DNA from 4 places in the Pantoea sp. X-Soil-MYKO-1289 genome. Region 2 is predicted to be linked to each of the others. Evidence: predicted binding sites of a transcription regulator. Region 2 holds the regulator's gene; each other region holds the start of a gene.
The links. Region 2 encodes CRP, which controls carbon source genes, mostly activating them, when cyclic AMP is high. Its sites were predicted from a motif close to ATGTGANNNNNNTCACAT; they were not measured.
Positions count from the first base shown of each region.

Region 1 (5,008 bases), 620 kb from region 2:
TGGTGATCCGCGCCGGGCTGGATACGGTATGGCGTCGGCTGGCGTGCGAGTTCGGCTGGCAGGCGGCGCTCGCCGCCGCAGGGCTTGAGTTTGCCGCCGCGGCAGGCGAGGATAGCACCTCAGCTTAAGGAGCAGGCACATGGCGAAGATTGGCATTTTTGTAGGTACGGTATACGGCAACGCGCTGCTGGCGGCGGAAGAGGCGCAGCCTGTTTTACAGGCGCAGGGGCACGAGGTTGCGGTGTATGACGATCCGACGCTCGCGCAGTGGCAGCAGTACAGCGGCGACGTCGCGCTGGTGATCACCTCGACCACCGGCCAGGGCGATTTCCCCGACAGCATCGCCGCGCTTTATCACGACGTGAAAGATAAGCTGGGTTATCAGCCGACGCTGCGTTACGGCGTCATCGCGCTCGGCGACAGCAGCTACGATCACTTTTGCGGCGCGGGCAAAACCTTTGACGCGCTGTTGCAGGAGCAGGGCGCGCAGCGCGTCGGCGAGGTGCTGCTGGTGGATGCGACCGAAGATCCTGAACCGGAGACGGTCACTTCGCCCTGGGTCGAGGCGTGGGGAAAACAGCTGTGAGTTAATCGCGCGCCGCCGCCGCGCAGCGCGCGCCCTTATCAGGTCACCGGCGCCGGGTTGAACACCGCCAGCTGATTGCGAATGCCCCAGCGATCCGACCAGGTTTGCTGGCGGCCGCTGGCGATATCCAGAATCAGGTGGAAGAGCCGCCAGCCGACCTGCTCGATAGTCTCTTCGCCCGTGGCGATCGTGCCGGCGTTGATATCCATCAGGTCGTGCCAGCGATCGGCCAGCGCGTTGCGCGTCGCCATCTTGATCACCGGAATCGCCGCCAGGCCGTAAGGCGTGCCGCGTCCGGTGGTAAAGACCTGCAGCGTAATGCCCGACGCCATCTGCTGAGTGCCGCAGACAAAATCGCTGGCGGGCGTGGCGGCGTAGATCAGCCCGCGCCGCGTCGGCCGCTGGCCTGGCGACAGCACTTCGACAATGGCGCTGCGGCCTGACTTGGCGATCGATCCCAGCGCTTTTTCCACCACGTTCGCCAGTCCGCCCTTTTTATTGCCGGGCGAAGGATTGGCGCTGCGGTCGGTCTGGCCCTGATCGAGATAGTCGTCATACCACGCCATCTCTTCCAGCAGTCGCTTGCCCACCTCTTCATTAACGGCGCGCGGCGTCAGCAGATGAATCGCGTCTCGCACTTCGGTCACTTCGGAAAACATCACCGTCGCGCCGCAGCGCACCAGCAGATCGGAGGCGAAGCCCACGGCGGGATTGGCGGTTACGCCGGAAAAGGCGTCGCTGCCGCCGCACTGCGTGCCGACAATCAGCGCGGAGGCGGGGCAGGTTTCGCGCTGGCGGCGGTTAAGGCGCTCAAGGTGCCTTTTCGCCACGCTGAGGATCTCTTCCACCATCGCGCCGAAGCCGATATGGCGCTCATCCTGCAAACGCACAATGTCGCGATCGTCCAGCGAGATCGCCTGCACGTCGCTGGTGCCGGTCAGCAGACGCTCGGGCTGCAGCTTCTCGCAGCCGAGGCTCACCACCATGATTTCGCCGCCGAAGTTGGCGTTCAGCGCCAGGTTATGAATGGTGCGAATCGGCACCACCGCCGCCGGCGCGTTAATCGCCACGCCGCAGCCGTAAAGGTGGTTCAGCGCCACGACGCCATCGACGTTCGGGTAGTTCGGCAGCAGATCGCGCTCGATAATCTGCACCACATAGTCCACCACGCCCGCGACGCAGTGCACGCTGGTGGTAATGCCGAGCAGGTTGCGCGTGCCGACGCTGCCGTCCGCGTTGCGGTAGCCTTCGAAGGTGTAGCCTTCCAGCGGCGGCAGCGCGGGCGGCACGTTAGTCGCCAGCGGCAGGCTGGCGAGCGGCGGCGCTTCGGGCAGCGCCACCAGCGACTCGTCGATCCAGCCGCCTTGCGCGATGTCGCGCAGCGCATAGCCGATCACTTCGCCATAGCGGAGAATGGCCGCGCCCTGCGGAATGGCGGCGAGCGCCACTTTATGCCCTTGCGGCACATGCTCCGTCAGCGTCAGCCCGTCGGGAAAGGTGGTGCCTGCCGGCAGCCCCTGGTTGTTGACCACGATAGCGACATTGTCATCTTCATGGACTTTGATATAAAGCGGCGGCTCATTGAGAATTCGGTTCATCGCTCACCTTCCAGTCATGCATACGCGAGTCATTAATTAAGTGCCTGCGGGCCGGGTCAGCGGCCTGGCGCGCCGTACGTGGCGGCGCGTTATCGTTCTTCATGTCGCACATCGAATTTGCCAGCCTTAGTATATGAACGCGAGTTGCCCGCCGCATTGTGCAACTGTCCGGCATTTACGCCCATTTCCGCTGCTTTTTGGTTCGCTTTTCCAAAAGCAAGTGAAGAGTCTCACAAAGGCGCCGACCTTCGCTTAATAAATCGCCATTTCGGGCGGAAAAAACCGGGTTCCGTGAGGCGCGCCGCAGTCGGCTGTGCAACTGCCAGACAATGCGTGCTTTAGCGCCTTAATTGTCAGGCGTTCTTCCAGTGCCTCCGCCTTTTGTCATTCCTATACTGGCTCTCGTTATACGACGTTAGGTTATTCGTCACGACGCACTATCGGTTTGCCCCTATAAAAAAATCGCCGTGTTTAACCCGACTTCTCTCTGATACCCAACGCGATGTGTATGCAGTCAGAGCGAATGTAGCGAACGCTATATTTCAGGAGTGCATCATGAATAGTTACAGCCAGACGGCGGAAGCGGTGCAGAAGCGCACCAACGCCCGCTACTGGATCGTGGTGATGTTGTTTATCGTCACCTCGTTCAACTACGGCGACCGCGCCACCATTTCCATCGCCGGTTCCGCCATGTCGAAAGATATCGGTCTCGATTCGGTGGGGCTGGGCTACATCTTCTCGGCGTTCTCGTGGGCCTACGTTATCGGCCAGATCCCCGGCGGCTGGCTGCTGGACCGCTTTGGATCAAAACGCGTCTACTTCTGGAGCATCTTCCTCTGGTCGCTTTTTACTCTGCTGCAGGGCTTTGTCGATATCTTTAGCGGCTATGCCATTGTGGTCTCACTGTTCATGCTGCGCTTTATGGTCGGTCTGGCAGAAGCGCCATCTTTCCCGGGCAACAGCCGTATCGTCGCGGCCTGGTTCCCGGCGCAGGAGCGCGGTACCGCCGTCGCCATCTTTAACTCGGCCCAGTATTTCGCCACGGTGATTTTCGCGCCGATTATGGGCTGGCTGGTATCGGAAGTGGGCTGGGCGCACGTGTTCTGGTTTATGGGCGGCCTCGGCATCATTCTCAGCTTTATCTGGCTGAAAGTGATCCACGATCCCAACGACCATCCTGGCGTGAATAAAGCCGAGCTGGAGTATATGGAGCAGGGCGGCGCGCTGATCAATATGGATGCGAAAAAGGCGCAGCAGAAAGTGAGCTGGGATGAGAAGTGGTTCCAGATCAAGCAGCTGCTCTCCTCGCGCATGATGCTGGGCATCTATCTCGGCCAGTACTGCGTCAACGCGCTCACCTACTTCTTTATCACCTGGTTCCCGGTCTATCTGGTGCAGGCGCGCGGCATGTCGATTCTGAAAGCGGGGATGATCGCCTCGATTCCGGCGGTGTGCGGCTTCCTCGGCGGCGTGCTGGGCGGCGTCATCTCCGATTACCTGATGCGCAAAACCGGCTCGCTCAACATCGCGCGCAAAACGCCTATCGTGCTCGGCATGCTGCTCTCTATCAGCATGGTGATGTGCAACTACAGCGACACCGAATGGGTGGTGGTGTTCTTTATGGCGCTCGCCTTCTTCGGCAAAGGTATTGGCGCGCTGGGCTGGGCGGTGATGGCGGATACCGCGCCGAAAGAGATCAGCGGCCTGAGCGGCGGCCTGTTCAATATGTTCGGCAACTTCTCCGGCATCGTCACGCCTATCGCTATCGGCTACATCATCGCCACCAGCGGTTCGTTTGAAGGCGCGCTGATCTATGTCGGCATCCATGCGTTCGTCGCCGCCTTCAGCTTCCTGGTGATTGCAGGCGATATCAAACGCATCGAACTGAAACCGCGGACATAAGGAGGGAATATGTCTACGCAAAGCTCACCGGTGATTACCCGCATGCAGGTGATCCCGGTCGCCGGATACGACAGCATGCTGCTGAATATCGGCGGCGCGCATAACGCCTGCTTTACCCGCAATATCGTGGTGCTGACCGACAGCGCCGGGCATACCGGCGTCGGCGAAGCGCCGGGTGGCGACACCATCTACCAGACGCTGGTCGAGGCGATCCCGCAGGTTGAAGGCCAGCAGGTGGCGCGCATGAACCGGCTGGTGCAGCAGGTGCACAAAGGCAATCAGTCGGCCGATTTCGACACCTTCGGCAAGGGCGCCTGGACCTTTGAGCTGCGCGTCAACGCGGTCGCTGCGCTGGAAGCGGCGCTGCTCGACCTGCTCGGACAGTGCCTCGGCGTGCCGGTGGCGGAGCTGCTCGGCCCCGGCCAGCAGCGCGACGAGGTGACGGTGCTGGGCTATCTCTTCTATATCGGCGACCGCCGCAAAACCGATCTGCCCTATCAGAGCGGCGAGAGCGGCGACCACGACTGGTATCGCCTGCGCCATCAGGAGGCGCTGACGCCCGAGGCGGTGGTGCGTCTGGCGGAGGCGGCGCAGGACAAATATGGCTTTAAGGATTTCAAACTCAAAGGCGGCGTGCTGCCGGGCGAGCAGGAGATTGATTCCGCGGCGGCGCTAAAGCGGCGCTTTCCTGACGCGCGCATTACCGTCGATCCCAACGGCGCCTGGACGCTGGACGAGGCGATCCGCCTCTGCAAAGGCATGGGCGAGGTGCTGACCTACGCGGAAGATCCGTGCGGCGCCGAGCAGGGCTATTCCGGCCGCGAGGTGATGGCGGAGTTCCGCCGCGCCACCGGGCTGCCGGTCGCCACCAATATGATCGCCACCAACTGGCGCGAGATGAACCATGCGGTGATGCTCAATG
Region 1 covers NZ_AP036004.1:948,762-953,769, forward strand. Annotated here, with positions in the region: gene truC (tRNA pseudouridine(65) synthase TruC) at 1-128, shown strand, start outside; gene AC6I7Z_RS04515 (flavodoxin) at 140-586, shown strand; gene garD (galactarate dehydratase) at 625-2,184, opposite strand; gene AC6I7Z_RS04525 (MFS transporter) at 2,740-4,086, shown strand; gene AC6I7Z_RS04530 (enolase C-terminal domain-like protein) at 4,096-5,008, shown strand, end outside.
Region 1: the regulator CRP is predicted to act here: its motif matches at 2,403-2,420, upstream of garD (galactarate dehydratase).

Region 2 (5,008 bases):
TGCTGCCGCGTCTGGTGCGCCGTCGCCTGCTGCTGCGTCCGCACTGGCAGCGCCTCGACCTGCCGGACGGCGACTTCGTCGATCTCGCCTGGAGCGAAGATCCGCAGCAGGCGAGCCATAAGCCGCGCGTGGTGCTGTTTCACGGTCTGGAGGGCAACTTCCACAGTCCTTACGCTCACGGGCTGATGCACGCCTGCCAGCGTCACGGCTGGCTCGGCGTGGTGATGCACTTTCGCGGCTGCGGCGGCGAGCCGAACCGCCTGCATCGCATCTATCACTCCGGCGAAACCGAAGACGCCGCCTTTTTTCTGCGCTGGCTGAAAACGCGCTGGGGCGATGCGCCGACCGCTGCGGTAGGCGTCTCGCTCGGCGGCAATATGCTGGGCTGCCTGCTCGGCAGGCTGGGCGACGCCGCGCCGCTCGACGCCGGGGTGATCGTCTCCGCGCCGCTGCTGCTGGAGCCGTGTAGCCTGAAGCTGGAACAGGGATTTTCGCGCTTTTATCAGCGCTATCTGCTCGACCAGCTGAAAAAGAACGCCGAGCGCAAACTCCTCGCCTGGCCGGGAACGCTGCCGGTGGATCTGCCGCAGCTCAGAGCGCTGCGTCGCCTGCGCGACTTCGACGACGCCATTACCGCCCGCGCCCACGGCTTTCTTGACGCGGGCGACTATTACCGTCGCGCCAGCGCCATGCCGCTGCTGAAAAATGTGCGCAAGCCCTTGCTGATCATTCACGCGAAAGACGATCCTTTTATGACTGACGAGGTGATCCCGCAGCTGGATCGGCTCTCAGCCAGTACCACCTATCAACTCACGCCGCATGGCGGACACGTTGGCTTTGTCGGCGGCACGCTGCGTCAACCGCAGATGTGGCTCGAGCAGCGTGTGCCGCAGTGGCTTACACAGTGGCTCTCATCATGATTATTCCCTGGCAACAGCTCGATCCCGACACCCTTACCAACCTGATCGAAGCCTTTGTGCTGCGCGAAGGCACCGACTATGGCGAGCAGGAGCGCAGCCTGGCGCAAAAGGTGGCCGACGTGCGCCGCCAGCTGGAGCGCGGCGACGTGGTGCTGGTCTGGTCGGAACTGCATGAAACCATCAATATCATGCCGCGCAGCGAATTCCGCGGCTGATGCGTCGAGGCGCTTTTCGTGTTAACAATGCTCATCGCCCGACTTTAAAGGGAGCTTTTTCATGTCAGCACGACACCCGATTATTGCGGTAACCGGCTCCAGCGGCGCCGGCACCACCACCACCAGCCTGGCGTTTCGTAAAATTTTCCAGCAGCTCAATCTGCACGCCGCCGAGCTGGAGGGCGACAGCTTCCACCGCTATACGCGGCCGGAAATGGATATGGCGATCCGCAAGGCGCGCGATTTAGGGCGTCACATCAGCTATTTCGGCCCGGAAGCCAACGATTTCGGCCTGCTGGAGCAGACTTTTATCGACTACGGCAATGCGGGCAAAGGCCAGTCGCGCAAATATCTGCACACCTACGACGAAGCGGTGCCCTGGAACCAGGTGCCCGGCACCTTTACGCCGTGGCAGCCGCTGCCGGAAAATACCGACGTGCTGTTTTACGAAGGGCTGCACGGCGGCGTCGTCACGCAGCAGCATAACGTGGCGGAGAAGGTCGATCTGCTGGTGGGCGTGGTGCCGATCGTCAACCTGGAGTGGATCCAGAAGCTGGTGCGCGACACCGGCGAGCGCGGCCACTCGCGCGAGGCGGTGATGGACTCGGTGGTGCGCTCGATGGAGGATTACATCAACTTCATCACGCCGCAGTTCTCGCGCACCCACATTAACTTCCAGCGCGTGCCGACCGTCGATACCTCGAACCCGTTCGCCGCGCGCGAAATTCCGTCGCTGGACGAGAGCTTTGTGGTGATCCATTTTCGCGGGCTGGAGAATATCGACTTCCCCTATCTGCTGGCGATGCTGCAGGGCTCATTTATTTCGCACATCAATACGCTGGTGGTGCCGGGCGGCAAGATGGGGCTGGCGATGGAGCTGATTATGGCGCCGCTGGTGCAGCGGCTGATGGAAGGCAAACAGATCGCCTGACCAGGTCTGGCGCGGTCGCGGGTAGCAAGGCCCGATCGCAAAGACGCAAAAAACGGCATCCCTGCCAGCTCGGCCCGCGCGTATACGCCCCTCATCCTTGATGGGGCGCCCGTAAACGGGCCAACGCGTTGCGTTGTTCAAAAACGCTCCCGGCGTTTTTGTCCATGGCGCGGGACGCTTTGCTCTTCGGGCCTTGCTACCCGCTCCTTACGTACAGTGCGCTTTTTTACAGCGCGACCACTTCATAGCTATGGGTCATCTCTACGCCTTTGCCCAGCATTAACGCCACCGAACAGTACTTCTCCGCCGAGAGATCCACCGCGCGCGCGACCGCTTTATCGCTCAGCGCCTTGCCGGTGACCACGAAATGCAGATTAATATGGGTAAACAGGCGCGGCGCCTCTTCGCGACGCTCCGAGGTCAGCTTCACCTCGCAGTCCACCACATCGTTGCGGCCTTTTTGCAAAATAGAGACCACGTCGATGGCGCTACAGCCGCCCGCGGCCATCAGCACCATCTCCATCGGACTAGGCGCTTTATCGCCGGAGTTGCCGTCCATCAGGATCTGATGTCCCGACGCCGACTCGCCGAGAAAGGTTAATCCTTCGACCCACTTCACTCTTGCCTGCATGTTTCTACCTCGAGAATAGCCCGTTTGCCGCCAGAGTACGCGTTCACCTGGCAAACAGCAATCCAGAGTAATCCCCCCTTTGCTGAAGCGAGACAACAGAAGACAGTCGGCAAAAGCTGTGCTACAAACAGTGCTGAAAATAGTTCGTTCTGATAGGGACGAAGACGGGACATCTCAAGCGCCTGGCGCAAAATAAGGCCCGAATAATCTCCTTTAGGGGAAACGCTTGAAGCTTTCATCGCCTGGCAGGGACTCATCTCCCCGCGTTTTGGGCACGATTACAACAGAGGATAATAGCGAATGGTTCTCGGCAAACCGCAAACAGACCCTACACTCGAATGGTTCCTGTCCCATTGCCATATTCACAAATATCCATCCAAAAGTACGCTGATTCATCAGGGTGAGAAGGCTGAAACCCTCTACTACATCGTGAAAGGTTCCGTTGCGGTGCTGATCAAAGATGAAGAGGGCAAAGAGATGATCCTCTCTTACCTGAATCAGGGTGATTTTATCGGCGAGCTTGGCCTGTTTGAAGAAGGTCAGGAGCGCAGCGCCTGGGTACGTGCGAAAACCGCGTGCGAAGTAGCGGAAATTTCCTACAAGAAATTCCGTCAGCTTATCCAGGTGAATCCGGATATTTTAATGCGTCTCTCTTCGCAGATGGCGCGCCGTCTGCAGGTTACATCGGAAAAAGTGGGCAATTTAGCTTTCCTCGACGTGACCGGACGTATTGCACAAACCCTGCTTAACCTGGCGAAGCAGCCAGACGCCATGACGCATCCCGACGGCATGCAAATCAAAATTACTCGTCAGGAAATTGGCCAAATCGTTGGTTGCTCGCGTGAAACCGTGGGCCGCATTTTGAAAATGTTGGAAGACCAGAATCTGATTTCCGCACACGGCAAAACCATTGTCGTTTACGGCACCCGCTGATTTCCTCTCACTCACGGCGTGATGTCACCGTCACGCCGTTACTGTTTTTAGTGAAGTGATGTGGCGCCGAATCATCTATCACCCCGAAGTTAACTATGCCCTGCGGCAGACGCTGGTGCTCTGCATTCCGGTGGCGCTCGGCTGGCTGTTCGGCGATCTGCAAAAAGGCCTGCTTTTCTCTCTGGTTCCCGCCTGCTGCAACGTCGCGGGTCTGGATACGCCCCATAAGCGCTTCTTCAAACGTCTCATCGTCGGCGGCTCGCTGTTCGCGCTCGGCAGCTTCCTGATCCAGCTCTTAACCCTGAAAGGGGTGCCGCTGCCTGCCGTGCTCTTTGCTCTGCCGCTGCTGCTGGGCGTCACCGGCGAAATCAGCCCGCTGCACGGCCGCCTGCTCTCCGGCACGCTGGTGGCGGCCATCTTTACCCTGAGCCTGATCGGCCGATTGCCGATCTATGTGCCGCCGCTGCTCTATATCGGCGGCACGCTCTGGTACGGACTCTTCAACTGGTTCTGGTTCTGGCTGTGGAAAGAGCAGCCGATGCGCGAAACCCTGAGCCTGATCTACCGCGAGCTGGCGGACTACTGCGACGCGAAATATACCCTGCTGACCCAGCTTACCGACCCGGAAAAAGCGCTGCCGCCGCTGCTGGCGCGCCAGCAGAAAGCGGTCGATCTGATCAACACCTGCTATCAGCAGATGCATATGCTCTCCGCCAGCCGCGACAACAGCCACAAACGGCTGACGCGCGCGTTTCAGGTGGCGCTCGACCTGCAGGAGCATATCTCCGTCAGCCTGCATCAGCCGGAAGAGGTGCAGAAGCTGGTAGAGCGCAGCCACGCCGAAGCGGTGATCCGCTGGAACGCCAAAATTATCTCGGCGCGGCTGCGCGCGCTGGCCGACGCCATTCTCTACCATCAGTTGCCGAGTCGTTTCGATATGGAGAAGCCGCTCGGCGCGCTGGAGAAAATCGCCCGTCAGCATCCCGATAATCCGGTGGGCCACTTCTGCTACTACCACTTCAGCCGCATCGCGCGCGTGCTGCGCACGCAAAAACCGCTCTACCAGCGCGACCTGATGACCGATCGCCAGCGCCGCCTGCCGCTGCTGCCGGCGCTGCGCAGCTATCTGTCGCTGAAGTCCGCCGCGCTGCGCACCGCGGCACGCTTCGCCGTGATGCTGATGTTCGGCAGCGCGCTGGCGATGCTGTTCGATATTCCCAAGCCCTACTGGATCCTGATGACCATTATGTTCGTCAGCCAGAACGGTTACAGCGCCACGCGGGTGCGCATCCAGCACCGGGCGCTGGGCACCTTCGCCGGCCTGGTGATCGCCGCCGCCTCGCTGCGCTTCGCGGTGCCGGAATCGCTGGTGCTGCTG
Region 2 covers NZ_AP036004.1:327,571-332,578, reverse strand. Annotated here, with positions in the region: gene AC6I7Z_RS01515 (hydrolase) at 1-920, shown strand, start outside; gene AC6I7Z_RS01510 (YheU family protein) at 917-1,135, shown strand; gene AC6I7Z_RS01505 (phosphoribulokinase) at 1,197-2,066, shown strand; gene AC6I7Z_RS01500 (OsmC family protein) at 2,293-2,697, opposite strand; gene crp (cAMP-activated global transcriptional regulator CRP) at 2,998-3,630, shown strand; gene AC6I7Z_RS01490 (YccS/YhfK family putative transporter) at 3,689-5,008, shown strand, end outside.

Region 3 (5,008 bases), 2.6 Mb from region 2:
CGTCTGCGCCGTCAATGCGCTTTTGCTCGGCCAGCACATCGGCGGGCGGCGCGGCCTCACTGCGGAACAGCGCCAGATCGGCGGCGGCGTAGCGCGGATCGAAACCCTCTGCTATCAGGTCGGCGATTTCAAAGGTGTGCGGCGCGCGAATCTCGCTGGTTAGCGTTCGCGCGACGGCGTGGGTAAAAGAATCTTGATCGGGATGGGCGACCACTACCAGAGCATGCATATCCTGACTCCTGTGCGAGAAGAGAAAACGGCTGCATATCGAGAGTAGATGAGTGGAGGCGGGCTGTTAAGGCGGCGGCACGGGAGGTTAAAAAGCAAAGCTGGCCCGGCATAGATCGGGCCAGCTTCGGCAGCCTTTACAGGCCGAGTATTTCACCAATCAGCAAATAGGCGTTGAGCGCCACCACCAGCACCACGATGGCGCGACCGGCGTTCTGCATCAGGCGCGTATTGACCATCTCGCCCATAATCTCGCGGTTGCCGGTAAACGAGAGCAGCGGCACCAGCGCCAGCGCGATGCCGAAGCTCAGCAGCACCTGGCTCATAACCAGAATGCGCGTCGGATCCCAGCCCGCCATAATCACGATAAATGAGGGCAGCATGGTGACCAGACGGCGCACCCAGAGCGGAATATGAAAGCGGATAAAGCCCTGCATCACTACCTGACCGGCCAGGGTGCCCACCACGGTAGAGGAGAGGCCCGCGGCCACCAGACTCAGGCCGAATACCGTCGCCGCCGCATGGCCAAGCAGCGGCGTCAGCGTCAGATAGGCCTGATCCAGTTCGGCAATGGTGCTGTGGCCGCTGAAGTGGAACGCGGCGGCGGCGGTCGCCATCATCGCCAGATTGACAAAGCCGGCGATGGTCATGGCGATGGCCACGTCCAGCTTGGTGGAGGAGTAGCGCTGGCGCTTATTGCCGCTTTCGCCGCCCTGCGTCAGCGCCGAGTGAAGGTAGATGACGTGCGGCATAATAGTCGCGCCCAGCACGCCCGCCGCCAGGAAGACCGCGTCTGACGTTGGCAGCGACGGCAGCGCCATCCCGGTCACCAGCTCGCTGACCTTCGGCTGCGAAAAGAAGAGTTCGACGATATAGGCCGCCGCCACGAACAGCAGCAAACTGCCGATCACCAGCTCCAGCGGCTTCTGACCGCGGCTTTGCAGCATCAGGATCAGGAAGGTCGCCACGCCGGTCAGCACCGCGCCCTGCAGCAGCGAAATGCCGAGCAGCAGCTTAAAGCCGAGCGCCGCGCCGATAAATTCCGCCAGATCGGTCGCCATGGCGATGATCTCCGCCTGCACCCAGTAGAACCAGACCGCCGGACGCGGGAAGCGATCGCGAATATGCTCAGCCAGATTTTTACCGGTGGCGATACCGAGCTTGGCGGACATCAGCTGAATGATCATCGCCATGATATTGGCCCAGACCACCACCCACAGCAGCTTATAGCCGTAGGCTGCGCCCGCCTGAATGTTGGTGGCGAAGTTGCCGGGATCGATATAGCCGATGGCGGCGATAAAGGCCGGCCCCAGCAGCGCAAGCTTGATTTTTCGGGCTCCGCGAGCGGCGCGCTCGGCGGTACGGCTCTCAAACATATTTCTCTACCTGTCTGAACGCGTTTTAACCATGGCAGCTTATGGCCTGATCGCGGCAAGTGAAATGAGGTTATTGTTATCGTTGTGATAGATGATGCTATAAAGTATAGCCATTGCTATACCTTACGGTAAAGCGAGACTTGCTAAAAAATATGCAATGCATTTCACTTTACGCTTCGGACATATTATAGACAATAAATTTGTGGATATTAGGTGTGAACATTTTGTGAACAGGCTGTGACTGGTGAGAGTTTTCTGAGAAAAGGGGTGATAGCGAATCCTTATAATGTGGAATTGATCTCGTTTTTAAGTAACGCGTTACATAGAATACGCAGCAAATTACAACCCTCCTCAAATCTGGAGCAAGCATGTCCCATATTTTGCACTTCCTTTTAGCACTGGTGGTGGTAGCCGTGCTGGCGTTACTCGTCAGCCACGACCGTAAAAGTATTCGTATTCGCTACATTGTCCAGCTTCTGGTCATTGAAGTGCTGCTGGCGTGGTTCTTCCTTAACTCCGAGGCGGGTCTCGGATTTGTGAAGGGTTTCGCTGGTCTGTTCGATCATCTGCTCAAGTATGCGGCCGAAGGCACCAACTTCGTGTTCGGCAACATGAATGATAAAGGCCTCGCCTTCTTCTTCCTCAACGTGCTCTGCCCGATCGTCTTTATCTCCGCGCTGATCGGCATTCTGCAGCATTTCCGCATCCTGCCGTGGGTGATCCGCGGCATCGGCACCGTGCTGTCAAAAATCAACGGCATGGGCAAGCTGGAATCCTTTAACGCCGTCAGCTCTCTGATTCTGGGACAGTCAGAAAACTTTATCGCCTATAAGGATATCCTCGGCAAAATGTCGCAGCGCCGCATGTACACCATGGCCGCGACCGCGATGTCGACCGTTTCCATGTCGATCGTCGGCGCCTATATGACCATGCTGCAGCCGAAGTATGTGGTGGCCGCGCTGGTGCTTAACATGTTCAGCACCTTTATCGTACTGTCGCTGATCAACCCTTACCGCGTCGACAGCGAAGAAGATCTGCAGCTGCAGGATATCCATAAAGGCCAGAGCTTCTTTGAAATGCTGGGCGAATATATCCTCGCCGGCTTCCGCGTGGCGATTATCGTCGCGGCGATGCTGATCGGCTTTATCGCGCTGATTTCCGGCCTGAACGCGCTGTTCGATTTTATCTTCGGCATCAGCTTCCAGGGCGTGCTGGGCTACGTTTTCTATCCGTTCGCCTGGGTGATGGGCGTGCCGGCTCACGAAGCGCTGCAGGTCGGCAGCATCATGGCCACCAAGCTGGTTTCCAACGAGTTCGTGGCGATGATGGATCTGCAGAAGCTGGCGGGCCAGCTGTCGCCGCACTCTGAAGGCATCCTGTCGGTGTTCCTGGTCTCGTTCGCCAACTTCTCGTCTATCGGCATTGTCGCCGGCGCCATCAAGGGCCTGAACGAAGAGCAAGGCAACGTGGTGTCGCGCTTCGGCCTGAAGCTGCTCTACGGTTCAACGCTGGTCAGCGTGCTCTCCGCCGCTATCGCCGGTCTGGTGCTGGCGTTCTGATGCGCAAGGGCGAGACCGGTTCTCGCCCTTCAGGCTGCTGATAAATTCAAAACGCGAATGACGGGAAACGAATAGCAACGCGTCCCGTCTTTATTCTTAATTATTCCTGCTTGATATAACGCCTGCCGCGGCGCCTCAGCCGCGCGGCGCCGCCCTTCCCCGATTCCCGCAAATCCTTTGCACAATATCGAATTTCATCTCCTGCCCGTCGCCCCGTAGTTTTTTCATTACTTAACATCGGGAGAAGCGCATGAGCATTCAATTTCTGGGCATGATCGGCCATCGTCTGGCCTCTGAAATCATTCCGGCCAGCGGGCCGTTATTCGATAAAAACTACATTGCCGATTTCGCCCGCGCCCACGAAGAGGCGGGATTCGATCGGATTCTGGTGGGCTACTGGTCCGATCAACCAGACGGTTTTTTAGTCACGGCGCACGCCGCCGCGAACACCTCGCGCATTAAATTTTTACTGGCGCACCGTCCCGGCTTCGTCTCGCCCACGCTGGCGGCGCGCAAGCTGGCGTCGCTCGATCACCTCACCGACGGGCGCCTGGCGGTGCATATCATTAGCGGCGGCAGCGACAGCGAACAGCGCCGCGACGGCGACTTCCTCAGTAAGGCGGAACGCTACGCGCGCACCGACGAATTTCTCCACGTGCTGAACAAGAGCCTGACCTCGGCGGAAGCCTGGGACCACAAAGGCGAGTTTTACCAGGCTGAACAGGCTTTTTCCGCCATCAAGCCGCTGCAGAGCAAGCTGCCGGTCTACTTCGGCGGCTCTTCGCCAGAGGCGATCGAGGTCGCCGCGCGTCACGCCGACGTCTTCGCGCTGTGGGGCGAGCCGCTGCAGGGCGCGGCGGAAACCGTGCAAACCGTGCGCGCCGCCGCCGCGAAAAGAGGCCGCGACATCAAATTCAATATCTCTTTCCGCCCGATTATCGGCAAGACCGAGAAAGAGGCCTGGGAGCGCGCGGAACACATTTATCAAACCGCGCAGAAACAGCTGGCCGAATCGGGCTACACCTTCGGCCTGCCGAAACCGCAGAGCGTCGGCGCGCAGCGCCTGCTGGCGGCGGCTAACGCAGGCGACCGTCACGATAAAGTATTGTGGACCGGCGTCGCGAAGCTGGTGAGCGGCGGCTACAACTCCACCGCGCTGGTGGGCACGGCGGATCAGGTCTCCGACGCGCTGCTGGATTACTACAACCTGGGCATCGACAGCGTGCTGATCCGCGGCTTCGATCCGCTGAACGACGCAATTGAGTATGGCCGCGAGCTGCTGCCGCTGACGCGCGAAAAAGTCGCCGCGCTAACGCGCGTTAAGAGGAGCGCCTGATGCGTCTCGCCGCCCTGTTTGCCGGCGTCGCGCTGGCGCTGAGCCTCAACTCCGCTTTCGCCGCTGAAAAAGTGACGCTGCGGCTCGGCGATGTTAAAGGGGATCGCTTCGCCTCGCTGAAGGCCTCCGGCGAGCTCGATAATCTGCCTTACGATCTGAAGCTCACCGCCTTCGACTCCGGCGCGCCGGTGCAGGAGGCGCTGAATGCGGGCGCGCTGGACGTCGGTTTTACCGGCGATCTGCCCTTTCTGTTCGTCTATGCCGCAGGCGCGCCGGTTAAAGCGGTCGGCGCCTGGCAGAATAATCCCGACAGCATCGCGCTGCTGACGCGTCCCGACGCCGGGATCCACAGCCTGAAGGATCTAAAGGGCAAGCAGATCGCCGTCAACCGCGGCGGCTGGGGACACTATCTGATCCTTGGCCTGCTGGAACGCGCCGGCCTGAAGCCCGATGAGGTGACGCTGCGCTTCCTCGGCCCGGTGGATGGCCGCGCGGCGCTGACTTCCGGC
Region 3 covers NZ_AP036004.1:2,944,909-2,949,916, forward strand. Annotated here, with positions in the region: gene AC6I7Z_RS14180 (NAD(P)H-dependent oxidoreductase) at 1-229, opposite strand, end outside; gene AC6I7Z_RS14185 (Nramp family divalent metal transporter) at 366-1,604, opposite strand; gene AC6I7Z_RS14190 (NupC/NupG family nucleoside CNT transporter) at 1,973-3,163, shown strand; gene AC6I7Z_RS14195 (LLM class flavin-dependent oxidoreductase) at 3,414-4,499, shown strand; gene AC6I7Z_RS14200 (ABC transporter substrate-binding protein) at 4,499-5,008, shown strand, end outside.
Region 3: the regulator CRP is predicted to act here: its motif matches at 1,891-1,908, upstream of AC6I7Z_RS14190 (NupC/NupG family nucleoside CNT transporter).

Region 4 (5,008 bases), 240 kb from region 2:
GTATCAGGCGCAGGACGCGCTGATCAAAACCTGCGAGAAAGCCGGCATTGCCCTGACGCTGTTCCACGGACGCGGCGGCAGCATCGGCCGCGGCGGCGCGCCTGCGCACGCGGCGCTGCTCTCTCAGCCGCCGGGCAGCCTGAAGGGCGGCCTGCGCGTCACCGAACAGGGCGAAATGATCCGCTTTAAATATGGTCTGCCAGAAGTCACCATCGCCAGCCTGTCGCTCTACACCGGCGCGATTCTGGAAGCGAACCTACTGCCGCCGCCGGAGCCGAAAAAAGAGTGGCACAGCATTATGGATCAGCTCTCAAAGCACTCCTGCGCCATGTATCGCGGCTACGTGCGTGAAAACCCGGACTTCGTGCCCTACTTCCGTTCCGCCACGCCGGAACAGGAGCTGGGCAAGCTGCCGCTCGGCTCGCGTCCGGCGAAGCGCCGCCCGACCGGCGGCGTCGAGTCGCTGCGCGCCATTCCCTGGATTTTCGCCTGGACGCAGAACCGTCTGATGCTGCCCGCCTGGCTCGGCGCGGGCGCGGCGCTGCAAAAGGCGATGGACGAAGGCCATCAGGATCAGCTCGAAGCGATGTGCCGCGACTGGCCGTTCTTCTCGACGCGGCTCGGCATGCTGGAGATGGTATTCGCCAAAGCCGACCTGTGGTTGGCGGAATATTACGATCAGCGTCTGGTGGACACCACGCTGTGGCCGCTGGGCAAACAGCTGCGCGACCAGCTTGACGCCGACATCAAAGCGGTGCTGACCATCGCCAACGACGCGCATCTGATGGCGGATCAGCCGTGGATAGCCGAGTCGATCGCGCTGCGTAACGTCTACACCGATCCGCTCAACGTGCTGCAGGCGGAGCTGCTGCAGCGTTCGCGCGAACAGGAAGCGCGCGGCGAAGAGGCCGATCCGCGCGTTGAGCAGGCGCTGATGGTGACCATCGCGGGCGTCGCGGCGGGCATGCGCAATACCGGTTAATCCTTTCGCCCCTTCCGGGCAGGCGACTGCCCGGATACCTCTCTGCCGCTGCGCGTTTCGCGCTTGCCGGCGTTGTGCCTGAGCGCTACTTTGCTCTATTCTTTAGGACCATTCCTCGGTTATCTACATTCTCATTTACAGGAGTTGCCCTTATGGCATCAGGAATTTCTCGCATCTGGATGCGTACCGGCATGTTGCTCGGCGCCGCGTTGCTGGTGCTTAACCTCACCGCGTGCGGCGACAAAGAGGGCGATCAGCGCAAGGCCTTTATCGACTTTCTGCAAAACACCGTTATGCGCAGCGGCGAACATCTGCCGAGCCTGAGCGAAAGTCAGAAGCAGAATTTTGGTAAATATGCGGGCGACTACGCCATCCTTTACGGCTTTTCCCAGCAGGTGAATAAGGCGATCGATCAGGGCATGCGTCCAGTGGTCGATGAGCTGTCGGCGATCCGTGTGCCGCAGGACTATCTGACGCGCCGCGACGCGCTGCGCCAGGCGAACGGCGCGCTGGTGATTGTCACGCAGCAGCTGGAGAGCGCCAAAATGCAGGCGGACAGCAGCAAAGCCTCGCTTAAGCAGGAAGAGGATCTGAAAAAGGTCTACGACACCGCTTACGATAAAGTGGTCACGCAGCCGGCTAATCAGCTGGTGCCGCTGCTGCCGAAGCTGCAGGCGCTGAGCCAGGGCGCGGCGCAGGCGGGCGACTTCCTGCAGCAGCAGGGGCCGCGCGTCAGCTTCAACAATAGCGCCGTTCAGTTCCCGACCCCCGATCAGGTCACGCAATATAACGCGCTGATGAGCACTATCTCCGCCAACGCGCAGGCGTTAAATCAGGCGCAGACCGCCGTTCAGAACGGCCTGCAGTAATCTCTCCTCCGGGACAAGTTTCCCCGCTTGTCTCGGCTTTTCCGCCGTTGCTCTCTTTCAGATTATTGCCAGCCGGAGAAACCTGCCGGCAGGAGTGTGATCTGGCGCATTTTCAACCAAAAATACTTTGTGATCGTAGTCACATATATGAAACAAACAGAACAGATTTGAATGTGACATCAGTCACAGTTGAGCCTGTTTTGCGGCGAAAAAATAGCCTTTGTGGTTTTTTTACACCGGTATTATGTGATCTGACTCACTAAAAGAGCCCCTGCCCCCACCCAGATTAGGTGATCTGTATCACACTTAAGCCGCCTGCTACGCAGCGTCATATTCGCGTGCTAGAGTCCGCCTGCATACAGTAATAGCGACGGCTCGACGCCGTGCTGGCTTAACAAAAACAAACGCGCTCTCTTATTGCAGCGCGTCTCGATAAGGGGTGGCTTTATGTCCTCATCAGTCAAGGTCAAGGTTCAAAGCTTTGGTCGCTTTCTGAGTAATATGGTGATGCCTAACATCGGTGCGTTTATCGCCTGGGGTATCATCACCGCGCTGTTCATCCCGACCGGATGGATTCCTAACGAGACGCTGGCGAAGCTGGTCGGCCCGATGATCACCTACCTGCTGCCGCTGCTGATCGGTTTCACCGGCGGACGTCTGGTTGGCGGCGATCGCGGCGGCGTGGTCGGCGCGATCACCACCATGGGCGTCATCGTCGGCGCCGATATGCCGATGTTCCTTGGCTCGATGATTGCCGGTCCGCTGGGCGGCTGGGCGATCAAATCTTTCGACCGCGCCGTTGACGGTAAAATCAAAAGCGGCTTTGAAATGCTGGTCAACAACTTCTCTGCCGGCATTATCGGCATGTTGCTGGCGCTGCTGGCGTTTCTGGCGATCGGTCCGCTGGTGGAAGGTCTGTCGCATATCCTCGCCGCAGGCGTCAACCTGATGGTGCAGAACAACCTGCTGCCGCTGACCTCGATTTTCGTTGAACCGGCGAAAATCCTGTTCCTCAACAACGCCATTAACCACGGCATCTTCTCGCCGCTGGGCATCCAGCAGGCAAGCGAAGCGGGCAAGTCGATCTTCTTCCTGATCGAGGCGAACCCGGGCCCGGGCATGGGCGTGCTGGTGGCTTATATGATCTTTGGCCGCGGCAGCGCTAAGCAGTCTGCGGGCGGCGCGGCGATCATCCACTTCCTGGGCGGCATTCACGAAATCTACTTCCCGTACGTGCTGATGGCGCCGCGTCTGCTGCTGGCGGTAATTCTGGGCGGCATGACCGGCGTCTTCACCCTGACGCTGCTCAATGGCGGTCTGGTCTCTCCGGCCTCTCCGGGCTCTATCCTGGCGGTGCTGGCGATGACGCCGAAAGGCGCCTACTTCGCCAATATCGCGGCGATTATCGCGGCCTTCGCCGTCTCCTTCGTGGTCTCCTCTATCCTGCTGAAAACCAGCAAAGTCAAAGAGGAAGACGATATCGAAGCGGCGACCAAACGCATGCACGACATGAAAGCGCAGTCGAAGGGCCAGGCTGCCGCGGGCGCGCCGATCGTCGCCGACGCCAGCAGCGTTGACGTCAGCCACGTGCGTAAAATCATCGTCGCCTGCGACGCCGGCATGGGTTCCAGCGCGATGGGCGCAGGCGTGCTGCGTAAGAAAGTACAGGATGCGGGACTCACCAATGTGTCCGTCACCAACAGCGCGATTAACTCGCTGCCAGGCGATGTCGATCTGGTGATTACCCACCGCGACCTCACCGAGCGCGCTATGCGCCAGGCGCCGCAGGCGCAGCATATTTCGCTGAACAACTTCCTCGACAGCGCGCTCTATAGCAACCTGACCGATCGTCTGGTGGCGGCGAACCGCAGCGAGGCGCACCGCGAAGTGGTACAGACCGCGCTGGCGGACAGCTACGACACCAGCAACCCGCATCTGTTTAAGCTGGGCGCGGACAACGTCTTCCTCGGCCTGAGCGCCAGCAACAAAGAGCAGGCGATCCGCTTCGCCGGCGAGCAGCTGGTGAAAGGCGGCTACGTGCAGCCGGAATATGTAGAAGCGATGCTGGCGCGTGAAAAACTCACCCCGACCTATCTCGGCGAGTCGATCGCCGTGCCGCACGGCACGGTGGAAGCGAAAGATCGCGTATTGAAAACCGGCGTGGTGTTCTGTCAGTATCCGCAGGGCGTGCTGTTCGGCGACGATGCGGACGACGTGGCCCGCCTGGTGATCGGCATCGCGGCGCGCAACAACGAGCACATCCAGGTGATCACCAGCCTGACCAACGCGCTGGACGATGAAAGCGTGATTGAGAAGCTGGCGCACACCACCAGCGTGCAGGAAGTGCTGGATCTGCTGTCGGGCAGCCCGGCGACCGCCTAAACGTCCTGCGTGAATTTCCCTGGGGCGGGTAAGCCCGTCCCGATTTCCGGGGCGGGCGTGCCCGCCCCATCGTCATTTGATATGGGTCAATATTATGAAAGCGTTACATTTTGGAGCAGGTAATATCGGTCGCGGCTTTATTGGCAAGCTGCTGGCGGATGCAGGCATTGAACTGGTGTTCGCCGATGTTAACCAGGTGGTGCTGGATGCACTGAACGCGCGTCATGAATATCCAGTACATGTGGTTGGCGAGCAGGCGAAAGTGGAAATCGTGAAGGGCGTCAGCGCCGTCAACAGCACCAGCGACGACATTATCGCGCTGGTGGCGGAGGTCGATCTGGTGACCACCGCCGTCGGCCCGCAGATCCTGGAGCGCATCGCGGGCAGCGTGGCGAAGGGCCTGGTGAAACGCCATGACCAGGGCAACGATCGCCCGCTCAACATCATCGCCTGCGAAAATATGGTGCGCGGCACCAGCCAGCTGAAACAGCACGTGCTGAAAGCGCTGCCGGAGCAGCATCACGCCTGGGTCGAGCAGCACGTCGGCTTCGTCGACTCCGCCGTGGACCGCATCGTGCCGCCATCGGAAGCGGGCAGCAACGATCCGCTGGAAGTCACCGTGGAGACCTTTAGCGAGTGGATTGTCGATAAAACCCAGTTCAAAGGCGAGCTGCCTGCCATTGCGGGCATGGAGCTTACCGACAATCTGATGGCCTTCGTCGAGCGCAAACTGTTTACCCTCAACACCGGCCACGCCATCACCGCCTATCTCGGT
Region 4 covers NZ_AP036004.1:85,787-90,794, reverse strand. Annotated here, with positions in the region: gene ppc (phosphoenolpyruvate carboxylase) at 1-982, shown strand, start outside; gene AC6I7Z_RS00410 (DUF3053 domain-containing protein) at 1,135-1,851, shown strand; gene AC6I7Z_RS00405 (PTS mannitol transporter subunit IICBA) at 2,299-4,233, shown strand; gene mtlD (mannitol-1-phosphate 5-dehydrogenase) at 4,328-5,008, shown strand, end outside.
Region 4: the regulator CRP is predicted to act here: its motif matches at 2,140-2,157, upstream of AC6I7Z_RS00405 (PTS mannitol transporter subunit IICBA).